One region of the Kocuria flava genome, then DNA from elsewhere that is predicted to be linked to it. Evidence: riboswitches for the same ligand, from Rfam matches in the RefSeq annotation. Region 1 holds a riboswitch; the other holds the start of a gene.
What was found. Region 1 has a riboswitch for S-adenosylmethionine ahead of AS188_RS08305 (MetQ/NlpA family ABC transporter substrate-binding protein). Riboswitches for the same ligand answer to the same signal wherever they lie in the genome.
Positions count from the first base shown of each region.

Region 2: it holds a riboswitch for S-adenosylmethionine, as region 1 does, so the genes downstream of both, AS188_RS00720 (LLM class flavin-dependent oxidoreductase) here and AS188_RS08305 (MetQ/NlpA family ABC transporter substrate-binding protein) in region 1, are expected to answer to the same signal.

Region 1 is NZ_CP013254.1:1,860,323-1,867,776, forward strand. Features, by position in the region: gene AS188_RS08290 (solute symporter family protein) at 1-42, shown strand, start outside; gene AS188_RS08295 (GlsB/YeaQ/YmgE family stress response membrane protein) at 230-493, shown strand; gene dxr (1-deoxy-D-xylulose-5-phosphate reductoisomerase) at 629-1,900, shown strand; SAM riboswitch class IV at 1,957-2,073, shown strand; gene AS188_RS08305 (MetQ/NlpA family ABC transporter substrate-binding protein) at 2,173-3,066, shown strand; gene AS188_RS08310 (methionine ABC transporter ATP-binding protein) at 3,063-4,142, shown strand; gene AS188_RS08315 (methionine ABC transporter permease) at 4,202-4,801, shown strand; gene AS188_RS08320 (M50 family metallopeptidase) at 4,997-6,331, shown strand; gene ispG (flavodoxin-dependent (E)-4-hydroxy-3-methylbut-2-enyl-diphosphate synthase) at 6,486-7,454, shown strand, end outside.
Region 2 is NZ_CP013254.1:157,860-165,313, reverse strand. Features, by position in the region: gene AS188_RS00735 (acyl-CoA dehydrogenase family protein) at 1-785, shown strand, start outside; gene AS188_RS00730 (maleylpyruvate isomerase N-terminal domain-containing protein) at 933-1,613, shown strand; gene AS188_RS00725 (CoA-binding protein) at 1,672-2,133, shown strand; SAM riboswitch class IV at 2,227-2,342, shown strand; gene AS188_RS00720 (LLM class flavin-dependent oxidoreductase) at 2,448-3,830, shown strand; gene AS188_RS00715 (baeRF2 domain-containing protein) at 3,860-4,990, opposite strand; gene AS188_RS00710 (hypothetical protein) at 5,150-5,380, shown strand; gene AS188_RS00705 (DUF4397 domain-containing protein) at 5,573-6,412, shown strand; gene AS188_RS00700 (class F sortase) at 6,409-7,191, shown strand; gene AS188_RS00695 (RNA polymerase sigma factor) at 7,317-7,454, shown strand, end outside.

The DNA of each region.
Region 1 (7,454 bases):
TCCCTCACGGGCATCGGCGCCGAGAAGGCCGTCTCGCACTGACCCACCCGCTCCCACCTGGGACGACGCACAGCCCGCCCGGAACCCCGTTCCGGGCGGGCTGTGCCGTTGCACATCCGTGAAGAACAGGGCACTGACTTTCAGGTACTGTGGAGTCAGCGGCTCAGGGAGTTCACAGCTTCCGGGGCCGGAGACCGCACAGGACCACGCAACACGAAGGGAAACTGACATGGGAATTCTCGGTTGGATCGTCCTCGGCCTGATCGCCGGCGCGCTCGCGAAGCTCATCATGCCGGGCAACCAGGGCGGCGGCATCATCGTCACCATCGTCCTCGGCATCGTCGGCGCCCTGCTGGGCGGCTTCCTCGGCTCGCTCATCGGCATCGGCAGCATCGACAGCTTCTGGGACCTGGGCACGTGGATCACCGCGATCGTCGGCGCCCTGATCGTCCTGTTCATCTGGGGAGCCGTCACCGGCCGCAAGCGCCACTGACACCCGCACCCGGATCCACGGGGCCCCGCACGCCGGCGACGGCGCGCGGGGCCCCGCCGTCGTCCCGGGACCGGCGGCCGGACCCGACACCCGCCCCGGCAGGGGAGGGCCCCGGGGTGGGGAATACTGGGACCCATGACCTCCCCCGCCGCCCCCCGCACCCGCCCGACCCCCGAGCTGCAGGCCCTGGCCGCCGCGGGCCCGCGCCGGATCGCCGTGCTGGGCGCCACGGGCTCCATCGGCACGCAGGCGCTCGACGTCGTGCGCGCCGCCCGGGCCCTGGACGGGGGCGGCCCCTTCGAGGTCGTCGCCCTCGCGGCCGGGGCCGGGCGCCTCGAGCTGCTCGCCGAGCAGGCCGTCGAGACCCGCGCGCAGGTCGTGGCCACGAGCGGCACCGGCGTGGACGCCGACCGGCTCGCCCGCCTGATCGCCGAGCGCGCGGGCGCCGCGGGCGCGGGCTCCTGGCGCCCGGAGATCCTCCACGGTCCCGGCGCCGCCGCTGCGGCCGCCGCCCACCCGGGCACCGATCTCGTGCTCAACGGCATCACCGGCTCGATCGGGCTGGCCCCCACGCTGGCCGCCCTGCGGGCCGGGCACCGGCTCGCCCTCGCCAACAAGGAGTCCCTCGTGGCCGGCGGGGCGCTCGTGCGGGAGGCGGCCGCGGCCACCGGCGACCCGGACGCGATCGTGCCCGTGGACTCCGAGCACTCCGCCCTCGCCCAGGCCCTGCGCGGGGGCACCGCCGCGGAGGTCGACCGGCTCGTGCTCACCGCCTCCGGCGGGCCGTTCCGCGGCCGCACCCGCGCCGAGCTCGAGGCCGTGACCCCGGAGGAGGCACTGCGCCACCCCACCTGGGACATGGGCCCGATGGTCACCACGAACTCCGCGACCATGGTCAACAAGGCCCTCGAGGTGCTCGAGGCCCACCTGCTCTTCGACGTCCCGCTCGAGCGCATCGACGTGGTGGTCCACCCCCAGTCGGTCGTGCACTCGATGGTCCAGTTCGTCGACGGCTCCACCCTCGCCCAGGCCTCCCCGCCCGACATGCGCCTGCCCATCGCCCTGGGCCTCGCCTGGCCGCACCGCGTGCCGGGGGCGGCCCGGCCCTGCGACTGGACCCGCGCGGCCACCTGGACCTTCGAGCCGCTGGACGCCACGGCGTTCCCCGCCGTCGAGCTGATCAAGGCCGCGGGGGAGCGCGGGGGCACCTTCCCGGCCGTGTTCAACGCGGCCAACGAGGAGGCCGTCCACGCCTTCCACGCCCGGCGCATCGGCTTCCCCGGGATCGTCGACACCGTGCGCGCCGTGCTCGAGGACCACGACGAGGACGGACCGCTCACGCTCGAGGCCGTGCTCGCCGCCGAGGAGCGGGCCCGCCGGCTCGCCCGCGCGCTCCTCTCCCGCTGAGGGCCGCACCGGTCCCGGCGACGGGGACCGGACCCGCCGTGCTAGTCTGTCGTCCGGATGACGAGTCCCAGCACCGAGCCCTGGCTTGCTGGGCGGCAACCCTCTCCCGTAGTGGGGTGCCCCAGGTGAACCATCCGGCCACGGCCGACGACGGCCGGCGGCAAGTACGGCTCGACGCCCGCCGCGCTCCGCACCGCGCGCCGATCGACCGTGGCCGCCGGACCCCGGCCTTGCTGACCTCCGCACATCACGGATCCACGGAAAGGCACCCCATGCGATCGCAGCGCCTCCCCCTCCTCGCCCTGGCCACGACCCTCGGCCTCACCCTCACCGCCTGCGGCGGCTCCGCCGAGGAGTCCTCCGGCGAGGGCGCCCTCGCCGACGGCAAGGTCACCATCGGGGTGGTCGGCACCGACCCCACCCACGACGCCCTCAAGCAGCTCGCCGAGGAGCAGGGGATCACCGTCGAGTACGTCGACTTCTCCGACTACAACCAGCCCAACCCGGCCACCGAGTCCGGCGACGTGGACATGACCTGGTTCCAGCACATCCCCTTCCTCGCCGACTACAACAACTCGGCGGGCGGGTCCATCACCCCGGTCGGCTCGACCTCCATCTACCCCCTGGGCCTGTACTCCAACCAGTACGACTCCGTGGAGCAGTTCCGGGAGGGCGACGAGATCGCCGTCCCCAACGACGCCGTGAACCTCTCCCGGGCGCTGATCGTGCTCGAGTCCGCCGGGCTGATCGAGCTCACGAGCGACACCCTCATCCCCACGGAGCTCGACGTCGACACCGAGGCCTCGAAGGTGCGCGTCACCCCGGTCTCCGCCGAGCAGACGGTGCTCTCCCTCGACTCGGTCGCCGGCTCCGTGATCAACAACGACTTCCTCTCCCGGGCCGACATCGACCCGAAGTCCGCCCTGGCCCAGGACGACCCCGAGGCTGAGGGCTCACGCGCCTACGTCAACCTGTTCACCACGACCGAGGAGCTCGCCGACGACGAGACCCTCAAGCAGGTGGCCGGCCTCTACCATGAGCAGCCCGTGATCGACGCGGAGATGACGGAGACCAAGGGCACCGCCGTGCCGCTGCAGCTGGAGCAGGAGGAGCTGCGCGAGCTCACCGAGCGCTACCAGCAGGAGCTGAAGGACCAGCAGAAGTGAGCGCGGCCGAGCCCGGCCGGCCGGGCCCGCCCGGGCGCCCCGGTGAGGTGCTCGTGTCCTTCCGCGAGGTCTCCAAGGTCTTCCGCACCGGCAGCGGGCGCGCCGCCCGCGAGGTGCGCGCCGTCGACGACGTCACCCTCGACGTCCACCGCGGGGAGATCTTCGGGGTGATCGGCTACTCCGGCGCCGGCAAGTCCACCCTCGTGCGGCTGATCAACGGCCTCGAGCCCGTCACCAGCGGCTCCCTGACCGTGGCCGGCGTCGAGGTCGCCGGGCGCACCGAGACCGAGCTCGCCCCGGTGCGCCGGGACATCGGGATGATCTTCCAGCAGTTCAACCTCTTCACCTCCCGCACCGTGGCCGGCAACGTCGAGTACCCGCTCAAGCGCGCCGGCTGGGACAAGGAGCGGCGCCGGGAGCGGGTCGCGGAGCTGCTGGAGTTCGTGGGCCTGGCCTCGCGCGCCGGCAACTACCCCGAGCAGCTCTCCGGCGGGCAGAAGCAGCGCGTCGGCATCGCCCGCGCACTGGCCACGAGCCCCGAGCTGCTCCTCGCCGACGAGTCGACCTCGGCCCTGGACCCGGAGACCACCCAGGAGGTCCTCCAGCTGCTCCAGCGGGTCAACCGCGAGCTGGGCATCACGATCGTGATCATCACCCACGAGATGGACGTGGTGCGCACGATCGCCGACCGTGTGGCCGTGATGCAGGACGGCCGGGTCGTGGAGCACGGCCCCACCGTCGACATCTTCGCCCGCCCGCGCACCGAGACGGCCCGGCGCTTCGTGTCCTCGGTGATGCACACCGTCCCGGACGAGCGCGACCTCGAGCGGCTGCGCCGGGCCCACCGGGGCCGGCTCGTGATCGTCGACGTCGGCGACGGCATCGACATCGGCGGCCCGCTCTCCGACGGCGCCGCCCACGGGGTGCGCTTCACCATCGCCTACGGGGGGATCAGCGTGCTGCAGGAGCAGTCCTTCGGCTCGCTGACCCTCGAGCTGACCGGCCCGGACCCGGCCGTGCAGGACGTGGTCGAGCAGCTGGCCCGGGTCACCGAGGTGCGGGAGGTGGCGGCGTGAACAACGACTGGTCCCTGCTCGGGCCCCAGCTGCTGAGCGCGCTGGGGGAGACCCTCTACATGGTCGCCGCGACCCTGCTGCTGGCGGGGGTGCTCGGCATGGTCGTCGGCGTCGGGCTCTACGTCACCCGCCGCGGCAACATCCTGGAGAACCGGGCGGTGCACTCGGCGATCAACGTCGTCGTGAACTTCGTGCGGCCCATCCCGTTCATCATCCTGCTCGCGGCCCTCGGGCCCCTCACGCAGAACGTCGTCGGCACCCGGCTGGGGCCGAACGCGGCGATCTTCGCGATGACCATCGGGGCGATGTTCGCCGTGGCGCGCATCGTGGAGCAGAACCTCATGAGTGTGGACCCCGGCGTCGTCGAGGCCGCCCGTTCCATGGGCGTGTCCCGGTGGCGGATCATCACCACCGTGATCCTGCCCGAGGCGCTCGGCCCGCTGGTGCTCGGCTACACGTTCCTCGTCATCGGCATCACCGACATGTCCGCCATGGCCGGTGCGATCGGCGCCGGCGGCCTGGGCGACTTCGCGCTGCGGCTGGGCTACCAGCGGTTCAACGACGAGGTCACGTGGGCGGCGGTCGCCGTGATCGTGGTGCTGGTCCAGCTGGTCCAGTTCGCCGGCAACCACCTGGCCCGGCGCATCCTGCGCCGCTGAGCGCACCGGGCGCACCGACGGCCGGCCCCACCCGCGGAGGGAGGGGCCGGCCGTCGTCGTCCCCGGCTCCCGGTCCGCTCCCGGCCCCGGTCCGGGCGCCGCCCGGGCCGATGGTGCACACTGGTTCCCGCCGTGCCCCGCACGGCACCGCCCCGGCGCCCGCCGCGGGCGCCCGACGACCCCGGAGGTCCCCGGATGGGCACGGCCCTGTTCCTGGTGGGCGTGGTGCTGGCCGCCGTGGCCATCGCCGCCTCGATCGCGCTGCACGAGCTCGGCCACCTGGTGCCCGCCAAGCTGTTCGGGGTGCGCGTGACCCAGTACATGGTCGGCTTCGGGCGCACCCTCGTGTCCGTCCGGCGCGGGGAGACCGAGTACGGTCTCAAGGCCGTCCCGCTGGGCGGCTACGTCGCGATGGCCGGGATGTACCCGCCGGCCGCGGACGGCGCCCCTGCCGTCGCCTCCCGCACCGGCTTCCTGCAGCAGCTCGCGGCGCAGGCCCGCACCGCGGACGAGGAGCGCACCGGCCCCGCGGGGGACGGCCGCGAGTTCCACCGCCTGCCCGTGTGGCAGCGGGTCGTGATCATGCTGGGCGGGCCCGTGATGAACCTGCTGCTGGGCACCCTGTGCCTGACCGTGCTGCTCACCGGCTTCGGCACCCCCACCCCGACCACCACGGTCGCGTGGGTCGCCGAGTGCGTGGTGCCCGCCGAGCAGCAGGCCGCCGGGCGCACCGAGTGCGGCCCCGGGGACCCGCCGGCCCCCGCCAACGCCGCCGGGCTGCGCCCGGGTGACGTCGTGACCGCCGTCGACGGCGCGCCGGTGGGCTCGTGGACCGAGCTCACCGAGCGGATCCGGGACCGGGCGGGGAGCCCGACCACCGTGGTCCTCGAGCGCGGGGACCGCACCGTCACGGCCGAGCTCACCCCCGTGGCCACCTCCCGGCCGGTCCTGGACGCCACCGGCGCCGCGGTGACCGGGGAGGACGGGCAGCCGCGCTACGAGGACGCCGGGTTCATCGGCATCAGCCCCACCAGCGAGCCCGTCCGGCAGCCGGTCGGGGAGGTCCCGGGCGCGGTCGCCGAGGCGCTGGGCCGGATCGCCGGGGTGGTCCTGCACCTGCCCGAGCGGGTGGTCGAGGTGGGCCGCGCCGCCTTCGGGGACGCCCCCCGGGACCCGGACGGGCCGATCTCCGTGGTCGGGGTCGGCCGCATCTCCGGGGAGATCGCCGCCCACGAGGAGATCGCGCTGCGGGACAAGGCGGCCTCGCTGGTCGGGCTGGTCGGCTCCGTGAACCTGGCCCTGTTCGTCTTCAACCTGCTGCCGCTGCTGCCCCTCGACGGCGGGCACATCGCCGGGGCCCTGTGGGAGCAGCTGCGCCGCGGCAGCGCCCGCGTGCTCGGCCGCGCGGACCCCGGGCCCTTCGACCCGGCCCGCCTGCTGCCCCTCACCTGGACCGTGGCCGCCCTGATGATCGGGGTCTCGGGGCTGCTGGTCTACGCCGACGTCGTGGCCCCGGTGCAGCTGTTCTGAGCGCCCCGGGTGGGGCGGGCACGGGGTCGGGGTCGTCACACCGTCCACCGCCCCCGGGGACCCATGGGGCACAATGGAGGACGACGACGGGCCCGCCTGCGGGCCCCGCTGCCACCGCTCGACGTCCCCGCCCTCGACCTCTCGGAGGAACTCCTTGACCCCGGTCAGCCTCGGCATGCCCGCCGCGCCCCAGCCCGTCCTCGCCCCCCGCCGGAAGACCCGGCAGATCCGGGTCGGGTCCGTCGGCGTCGGCTCCGACTCGCCGGTGAGCGTCCAGTCGATGACCACGACCCCCACCACGGACATCAACGCGACCCTGCAGCAGATCGCGGAGCTCAACGCCGCCGGCTGCGACATCGTCCGGGTGGCCTGCCCGTCGCAGGACGACGCCGACGCGCTGCCGATCATCGCGAGGAAGTCCCCGATCCCGGTGATCGCCGACATCCACTTCCAGCCCAAGTACGTCTACGCCGCGATCGACGCCGGCTGCGCCGGGGTGCGCGTGAACCCGGGCAACATCCGCAAGTTCGACGACCAGGTCGGGCAGATCGCCCGCGCCGCCAAGGACGCCGGGGTCTCGATCCGCATCGGTGTCAACGCCGGATCGCTCGACCAGCGGATCATGGACAAGCACGGCAGGGCCACCCCCGAGGCCCTCGTCGAGTCCGCCGTGTGGGAGGCGTCGCTGTTCGAGGAGCACGACTTCCACGACTTCAAGATCTCCGTCAAGCACAACGACCCCGTGACGATGGTCCGCGCCTACCAGCTGCTCGCCGAGCGCGGGGACTGGCCGCTGCACCTGGGCGTGACCGAGGCCGGCCCGGCCTTCCAGGGGACCGTCAAGTCCGCCACGGCCTTCGGCGCGCTGCTCTCCCAGGGCATCGGCGACACGATCCGGGTCTCCCTCTCCGCCCCGCCGGTGGAGGAGGTCAAGGTCGGCGCGCAGATCCTGCAGTCCCTGGGCCTGCGCCCGCGCAAGCTCGAGATCGTCTCCTGCCCCTCCTGCGGCCGCGCCCAGGTGGACGTCTACAAGCTCGCCGACGAGGTCACCGAGGGCCTCGAGGGCCTCACCGTGCCGCTGCGCGTGGCGGTCATGGGCTGCGTGGTCAACGGCCCGGGGGAG
Region 2 (7,454 bases), 1.7 Mb from region 1:
CCGGGGAGAAGTTCTACAGCACGGGCTCGATCTTCGCCGACTGGATCCAGGTCACCGCCCAGGTGCCGGGGGAGGACCGGCGCTCCCACGCGTTCGTGCGCGCCGGCGCACCGGGCGTGGAGCTGCGCGACGACTGGGACGGCTTCGGCCAGCGCCTCACCGGCACGGGCACGTCCGTGTTCACGGACGTCGTGGTGCCCGCCGACCACGTCCGGTTCCGCGACGGCAGCGCGACCCAGGAGACCGCGGTGTTCCAGCTGGTGCTGCTGGCCGTGCAGGCCGGCATCGCCCTGGCCGCCGTCGAGCGCACCGGGGAGCTGGTCGCGGCCCGCACGCGCGGGTTCAGCACCGGTTCGGGCGTGCTGTTCCGGGAGGACCCCCTGATCCTGCAGCTGGTCGGGCAGCTCTCGGCCAAGGCCTTCGCCGCGCGGGCGACCGTGCTCGAGGCGGCCCGGGAGCTCGACGCCGCGCTCGGGCCCGTGGGCCGGGCGGCCCCCGACGAGGACGCGGTCGCGGTGACCGACCGCTGCGAGCTGGCGGTGCAGCAGGCCCAGGTCGTGGTGCCCCCGCTCGTCGAGGCCGTCACGGGCGGGATGTTCGACGTCCTGGGCGCCTCGGCCGTCTCCCGCTCCCGGCTGCTGGACCGGTACTGGCGCAACGCCCGCACGGTGGCCACCCACAACCCCACCGTCTTCAAGGCCCGGATCGTGGGCGACCACCGCGTCAACGGCACGCCCATGGCCGGGCTCACCGCCATCGGGGAGATCGCCGCGGCGGGCGCCTGAGGCCTCCCCCGGGGACCGGCCCGGGGCGGCGGAGCGTGCCCGCGGACCGGCCCGGGACGTTCCGTCCCCGGGGGCGACGACGCGGCGGGCGCGCAACGACCCGGTCCGTGCATGGACCCGGTCCGCCCGCCCTGTCACCATGGACCCATGACGACCCGGAGCGGCCCGGTGCGGGCGGACCTGGTGCGGGAGAGCTGGGCGGCCTTCGGGGCCGCCCTGGACGGCCTCGGCGACGACGACTCCTGGGCGGCCACCGGCCGCACCGGCTGGGCGGTGCGCGACCTCGTCCACCACGGCCTCGAGGACGCCCGCCGGGCGCTGGTCGCCCTGCACACCCCCACCACGGCCCGGCCGGACCGCGACGCCGTGAGCTACTGGGCCGAGCGCGAGCACGACCCCGTCCGGGACGCCGAGGACCGGCGCGCCGACCGCGTCGCGGCCGCGCTGGTGCGCGACTGGGAGCGGCTGCGCGAGCTGCACGCCGCGACCGTGCGGGCCGCCGCCCACGCGGCCGGGCACGCCGGCGCCGGCGCCGCGGTGCGCACCGAGGGCCACGTGCTGCGGGTCGAGGACCTCCTGAGCACCCTCGCCGTCGCCACGACCGTGCGCCACCTGGACCTCATCCGCCACCTCGACGGCACCCCCGGGCCCTCGGCGGACGGGCTCGCCGAGGTGCGCCGCGTGCTCACCGAGCTGTGGGGCCGCGAGCCGCTCGAGCACTGGAGCGACGAGCACTTCGCCCGCATCGGCACCGGCCGCGCCGAGCCCACCGACGAGGAGCGCGCCCTGCTGGGCGAGCGCGCCCGGGACCTGCCGCTGCTGCGCTGACCCGCCTTCCGGTCCCGGGGTCCTCGCCCGCCCGGGCCCGGAGGAGGAGGATGGGGCCATGACGATCAACGACCCCGCCGTCATCGACCGCCTCCTCACCGAGCCGGCCCGCTGGGCCGTCGTGGGCCTGAGCCGCAACCGCACCCGGCCCGCCCACTCGGTGGCGCGGCGGATCCGCGACGAGCTCGGGATGACCGTGGTGCCCGTCAACCCCCGCGGCGAGGACGTCCACGGCGAGCCCGGCTTCCGCACGCTCGCGGAGGTCCCGCCGCCCCTCGACGTCGTCGACTGCTTCGTGAACTCCCGCCGCGTCGGCGCGGTCGTGGACCAGGCGCTCGCCGCCGGGGCGCGGGCGGTGTGGCTGCAGCTCGGCGTCGTGGACCGCGCCGCCGCGGCCCGGGCCGAGGAGGCGGGCCTGGACGTCGTGATGGACACCTGCCCGCTCATCGAGCTGCGCGCCCGGCTGGACGCCGGGTGGACCCTCGACCCCGCCCGCACGCCCCCGCTGGCCCGCCCCTGAGCACGCCGCCGAGGACCCGCCCGCGGCGGCCGGGGGACCCCGATGGTTGCGCACCCCCCGGTCGGGGCCGCTAGGCTGGCCCGCAGCACGAACGATGATGAGACCCGACGCGAAGCTCTGGCTGGTCGGGCGGCAACCCTCTCCCGTAGCGGGGTGCCCCAGATGAACATCGGGCCGTGGCGTCAGGTGCGCCCCGGCAAGTACGGCGCCCGCGGGCGTCAGACCCGCGAGCAGGTCCCAGGACGCACGGGCGCGGGGAAGCACCGAGCTGGAGGATCTCCGTGAGCAAGCGCATCGCCCTGAACGCCTTCGACATGTCCTGCGTCGGCCACCAGGCCCCCGGCCTGTGGAAGCACCCGCGGTCGCGGGCGGACGAGTACAACACCCTCGAGTACTGGACGGACGTCGCCCAGCTGCTCGAGCGGGGCCTGTTCGACGCGATGTTCCTCGCGGACGTCGTCGGCTACTACGACGTCTACCGGAACTCGGCGGCGCCGGTGATCAAGGACGCCACGCAGATCCCGGTCAACGACCCGTTCATGCACGTCTCCGCGATGGCGGCCGTCACGAAGCACCTGGGCTTCGGCATCACCAGCGCGATCACCTACGAGCAGCCCTACCCCCTGGCCCGGAGGTTCGCGACCCTCGACCACCTGACCCGGGGCCGGGTCGGCTTCAACGTGGTCACCTCGTACCTGAAGTCCGCGGCGGAGAACCACGGGCTGACGGACCAGATCTCCCACGACGAGCGCTACGAGATCGCCGAGGAGTTCATGGACGTCTGCTACAAGCTGTGGGAGGGCTCCTGGGAGGACGGCGCGGTCAAGCGCGACCGCGCCGGCGGCGTCTTCGCCGACCCCGCCCTCGTGCACCCCATCCGGCACCACGGCAAGTACTTCGACGTCCCGGGCATCGGCCTCACCGAGCCCTCCCCCCAGCGCACCCCGCTGATCTTCCAGGCCGGGGCCTCCTCCCGCGGGCGCGCCTTCGCGGGCCGCCACGCCGAGGCCGTGTTCGTCGGCGGCATCCGCCCGGACCTCACCCGCGCGGTCACCGACCGGCTGCGCGACGAGGCCGAGGCCCACGGCCGGCGCCGGGAGGACCTGAAGATCTTCGCGATGCTGCACGTGATCGTCGACGAGACGGACGCCAAGGCCGAGCAGAAGCGCCGGGACTACGAGCGCTACGCGGACACCGACGGCGCGCTGGGCCTGGTGGGCGGCTGGTCCGGGGTGGACCTGGGCCGCTTCGACGAGGACGACGTCCTGGAGTACGTCCGGACGGAGTCCATCCAGTCCTTCCTCACCCCGTTCACCACCGCGGACCCGAACAAGAAGTGGACCGTCCGGGAGGTCGCCAAGCACATCTCCATGGGCGGGATGGGCGTGCCGGTCGTCGGGTCCCCGCAGACGGTCGCCGACGAGCTCGAGCGGTGGATCGACGAGGGCGGGCTGGACGGGATCAACCTCGCCTACCACGTCTCCCCGGGCTCCTTCGAGGACTTCGTCGAGTGGGTGGTCCCCGAGCTGCAGAAGCGCGGGCGCTACCGCACCGCCTACGAGGGCACCACGCTGCGGGAGAACCTCTACGGCGCCGGGCAGACCAAGGTCCTCGACACCCACCCCGCCGCCCGCTACCGCGGCGCCTACGCCGGGCAGCCCTCCGCGGCCGACACCCCCGCCCGCGAGCTCGTCTGAAGCGCAGGCCGCGTCCGCGGGCACCGGCCTCAGCCCGTGGGGGCGGCGCCCCAGCGCAGCAGCGCGGCGACGTCGGTCCCGTGCGGCAGCGCGCCCGGGGGCACGAACACGGGCCGTCCGTCGGTGAGCACCGCCGCGCGCACCAGCGCGGCGTCGGCCGGCACGGGCCCGAGCACCCCGGCGCCCACGGCCTCCGAGGCCTCGAGCGCGATCCACGGCTCGGCGTCCAGGGCCAGCAGCTCCTGCTCGGTGTCCAGGTGCGTGTCGTCCAGCAGGACGGTCTCGGCCTGCGCCTGCTGCAGGGCCCGCACCACCGGGGCGACCCCGGAGACCGCCGTGGGCTCGGGGCGGTTCTGCTGCTGGGCCAGCCGCTCGAGCAGCTCCTGCTGGCGGTGGGCGATCACCTCGGCGACCCGCTCCTCGACCTGGTGCTCCAGGTCCGCGGAACGGCTGCCCTCGGCGCGGGTGTTCGCGTCGATCGTGCTGAGCATCGCCCGGCTGGCCTTGGAGAGCTGGTCCTCCACGAGCCCGCGGGCCCGCAGGTCCCCGGCCAGTACCACGAGCTGGGCGCCGGACTCGGCCACGACCTTGTCGATCTGCTCGGCGACCTGCTCGGTGTTGCGCCGCCACACGTCCTCGGTGTGGCGCTGCCAGCGGCCCTGGGACCAGCCCCCGCCCGGGAACTTCTTCAGGTGCTCCGTCTCGCCCTCGATCTGCTGCTCGTCGGTGGAGGGCACGCGGCTGGCCCAGTGGAGGCAGATCTCGCCGCCGTCGCGGCCGACCTCGGCCACCACGTAGGGGAAGTCGTCCGGGCGGTGGCGGAACAGCGGGGTGAGGTCGGGGACCTCCTCCACCCGCACCACGCCCTGCCCGGCCAGGGGACCGGGGAGGACCTCGTCGATCTCCACCGTGCCGTCGCGCACCAGCAGGTAGCGGCAGACGGGGTCGGGCACGCCCTCGGCCGGCCGCACGGCCCGCTCGACCGCGGCGAGATCGGCCTTGCTCGCCCCCTGCTCGGCGAGCCGGCGGCAGACGTTCTCGGGCAGCACGTCGATCGAGTGGAGGGAGTCGACCGTGCCCGTGCTGATGTCCGTGTACACGGTGCACCAGGGACCCTTGCTCTTGAACAGTTCGGCGTAGCGGTGGAATCGGCTCGTCATGGTGGCAACTCCCTAGCTGTCCAGCGGTTCTCCTGTGGTGCAGACCACGTTATCCGACCGCCTGGGCGCTGGGAACCGGCGCCCGGACGAGTAGGGTCGGGGGCACAGGACCGGTGCCCGCACCGGTCGGACGCAGGCCCCACCACGCAGGAGGAAGTCATGACCGACGCACCCGGCACCCCCTTCGACGCGAGCTTCGAGGCGGACGAGGCGGACCGCCTCGAGCAGACCCTCGAGGCGGAGCGGCCCGAGGTCGCCGAGCACGACGAGGAGACGCCTGCGCACCTGCGGGACCGCTCGGCGGAGTCCTCGCTGGAGGCCGACCCCACCGACCTCGAGGAGCAGGAGCTCGAGGTGGACCTGCGGGAGCCCGAGGACGAGCAGGCCTGACCCGCGGGGCGCCGCCGCGTCCACCGCGGACCGGAACTCCGGCAGGGCCGCGGACGGACTCCGGGAGGGTGCGCGGGAAGACGATCCGCAGAAAAATGTGATCCAGTGCATCCGGGGGCGCGTCCCCGGCGGTAGTAGGGGTGCAAGGTCGATCCCGCTCCCGCCCGGGAGCCCGTTGAAGGAGCCACCGTCATGCGCAAGACCCTCTCCGCCGCCGCCGTCCTCGGTCTCGGGGCCGGTGCCCTCTCGATGTCGCCGGCGGCCGCCGCCGAGCACGCCGAGCTCTCCGTGCTCCACGGCGTTCCAGACACGGTCGTCGACGTCTGGGTCAACGGCGAGCTGACCCTGGACGACTTCGAGCCCGGCACCCTCGCCGGCCCGCTCGAGCTCCCGGCCGGCAGCTACGACCTGGCGATCACCGCCCCCGACGCCCCCGACGCCTCGGCGCCGATCATCGGCCCGGTCACCGCCGAGCTCGAGCCCGGCACGAACTACACCGCCGCCGCCCACCTCGACGCGGAGGGCAGCCCGACCGCCGCCCTGTTCACCAACGACATGTCCGAGATCGAGGCCGGGAAGTCCCACCTGACCGTCCGCCACGTGGCCGCCGCCCCGGCGGTGGACGTGCTCGCCGGCGGCCGGCCGATCATCCAGGGCCTGGAGAACCCGGACGAGCAGACGCTGCCCGTCGACGCCGGGACGGTCTCCGCCGCCGTCGCCGCGGCCGGCACGACCGACCCGGTGATCGGCCCGGCCGACCTGACCCTGGCCGAGGGCACCCACAACATCGTCTACGCGTGGGGCTCCCTCGAGGCCGGCAACCTCCAGCTCGCCGTCCAGACCCTGGAGGGCATGGAGCAGGCGCCGGGCGCGGTGCCCGGCGGGCAGTCCGGCCTGGCCGCCCAGGAGAGCGGCACGATGCTGAGCACCGGGCTGGCCGCCGCGGGCGGGCTCGCGCTGATCGGCGCCGCGCTCGCGGCCCAGCGCGCGGTCTCCTCCCGCCGGCGGTTCGCGCAGGACCGCCTGCGGTGACGGACCGCCGACGGCGCGGGCCGGGGGCGCACCGCGCGCCCGGCCCGCGCCCCCCGGGGGAGCAGACCCCCGGCCCCCCTCGCCGCCACGGGGCGGCGGCGGGGGCCGGGCTCCTCGCCGCGGCGGTGCTGCTCGCCGCCGCGGCCGCCGTCGTCCCGTCCGCCGGGGACGACGACGGAGCGGGCGGCGCGGCGGCGGCCAGGGGGTCCCTCGCCCCGCCGTCGTCCGCGCCGCCCGCCGCCCCCGCCCCGTCCCCGGCGGTCCCGGCCGATCGGGTCCCCGGCCCCGCCGACGTCCCGGTCGCCCCGGCGACCCCGCGGCCGGCGGAGCGCGTGCCCGCCCCCGTGCGGGTCGTGGTGGCGGGCACCCCCATCGACATGCCCGTGCTGCCGGTGGGGATCGAGGACGACGGGGCGATGACCCTGCCCGACAACCACGTGGAGCTCGGCTGGTACCGCCACGGCCCGGCCCCCGGCGCCGGCGAGGGCGCGGCCGTGATCGCCGGCCACGTCGACACCCTGACGGAGGTGACCCCCATGGCCCGGCTGCAGGGCGTGCGCCCCGGCACGGAGGTCGTCGTGGAGCGCGCCGACGGCTCCGCGCAGCGCTACCGCACCGAGGCCGTCGAGCACGTGCACAAGCGCAGCCTCGAGGACGCCGACCTCTTCCGCCGCGACGGTGCACCCGCGCTGCACCTCGTCACCTGCGGGGGCGAGTGGCTCGAGGAGATCGGCGACTACGAGGACAACGTCGTGCTCCGGGCGGTCCCGGTGGACTGACTCAGGACACGACCCCGGACACGACGACGGGCCCTGCGATGACCGCGACCACCACGTCCACTAGGCTGGGCAGCACCTGCCGGGCGCGCCCCGCGCCGCCGAATCCCGCGAGGAGCCCCTCCCCGATGCCGACGCCGCCCCCCGAGTGGGGACCCGAGCTCGACGCCGCGTTCGCCGCGGGGGACGAGCACGCGCTGGCGGCCGCGTTCCGGCACTGCGCCGGACTCGTGCGCGCCCTGGCCGTCCGGGCCCTGCGCGACGAC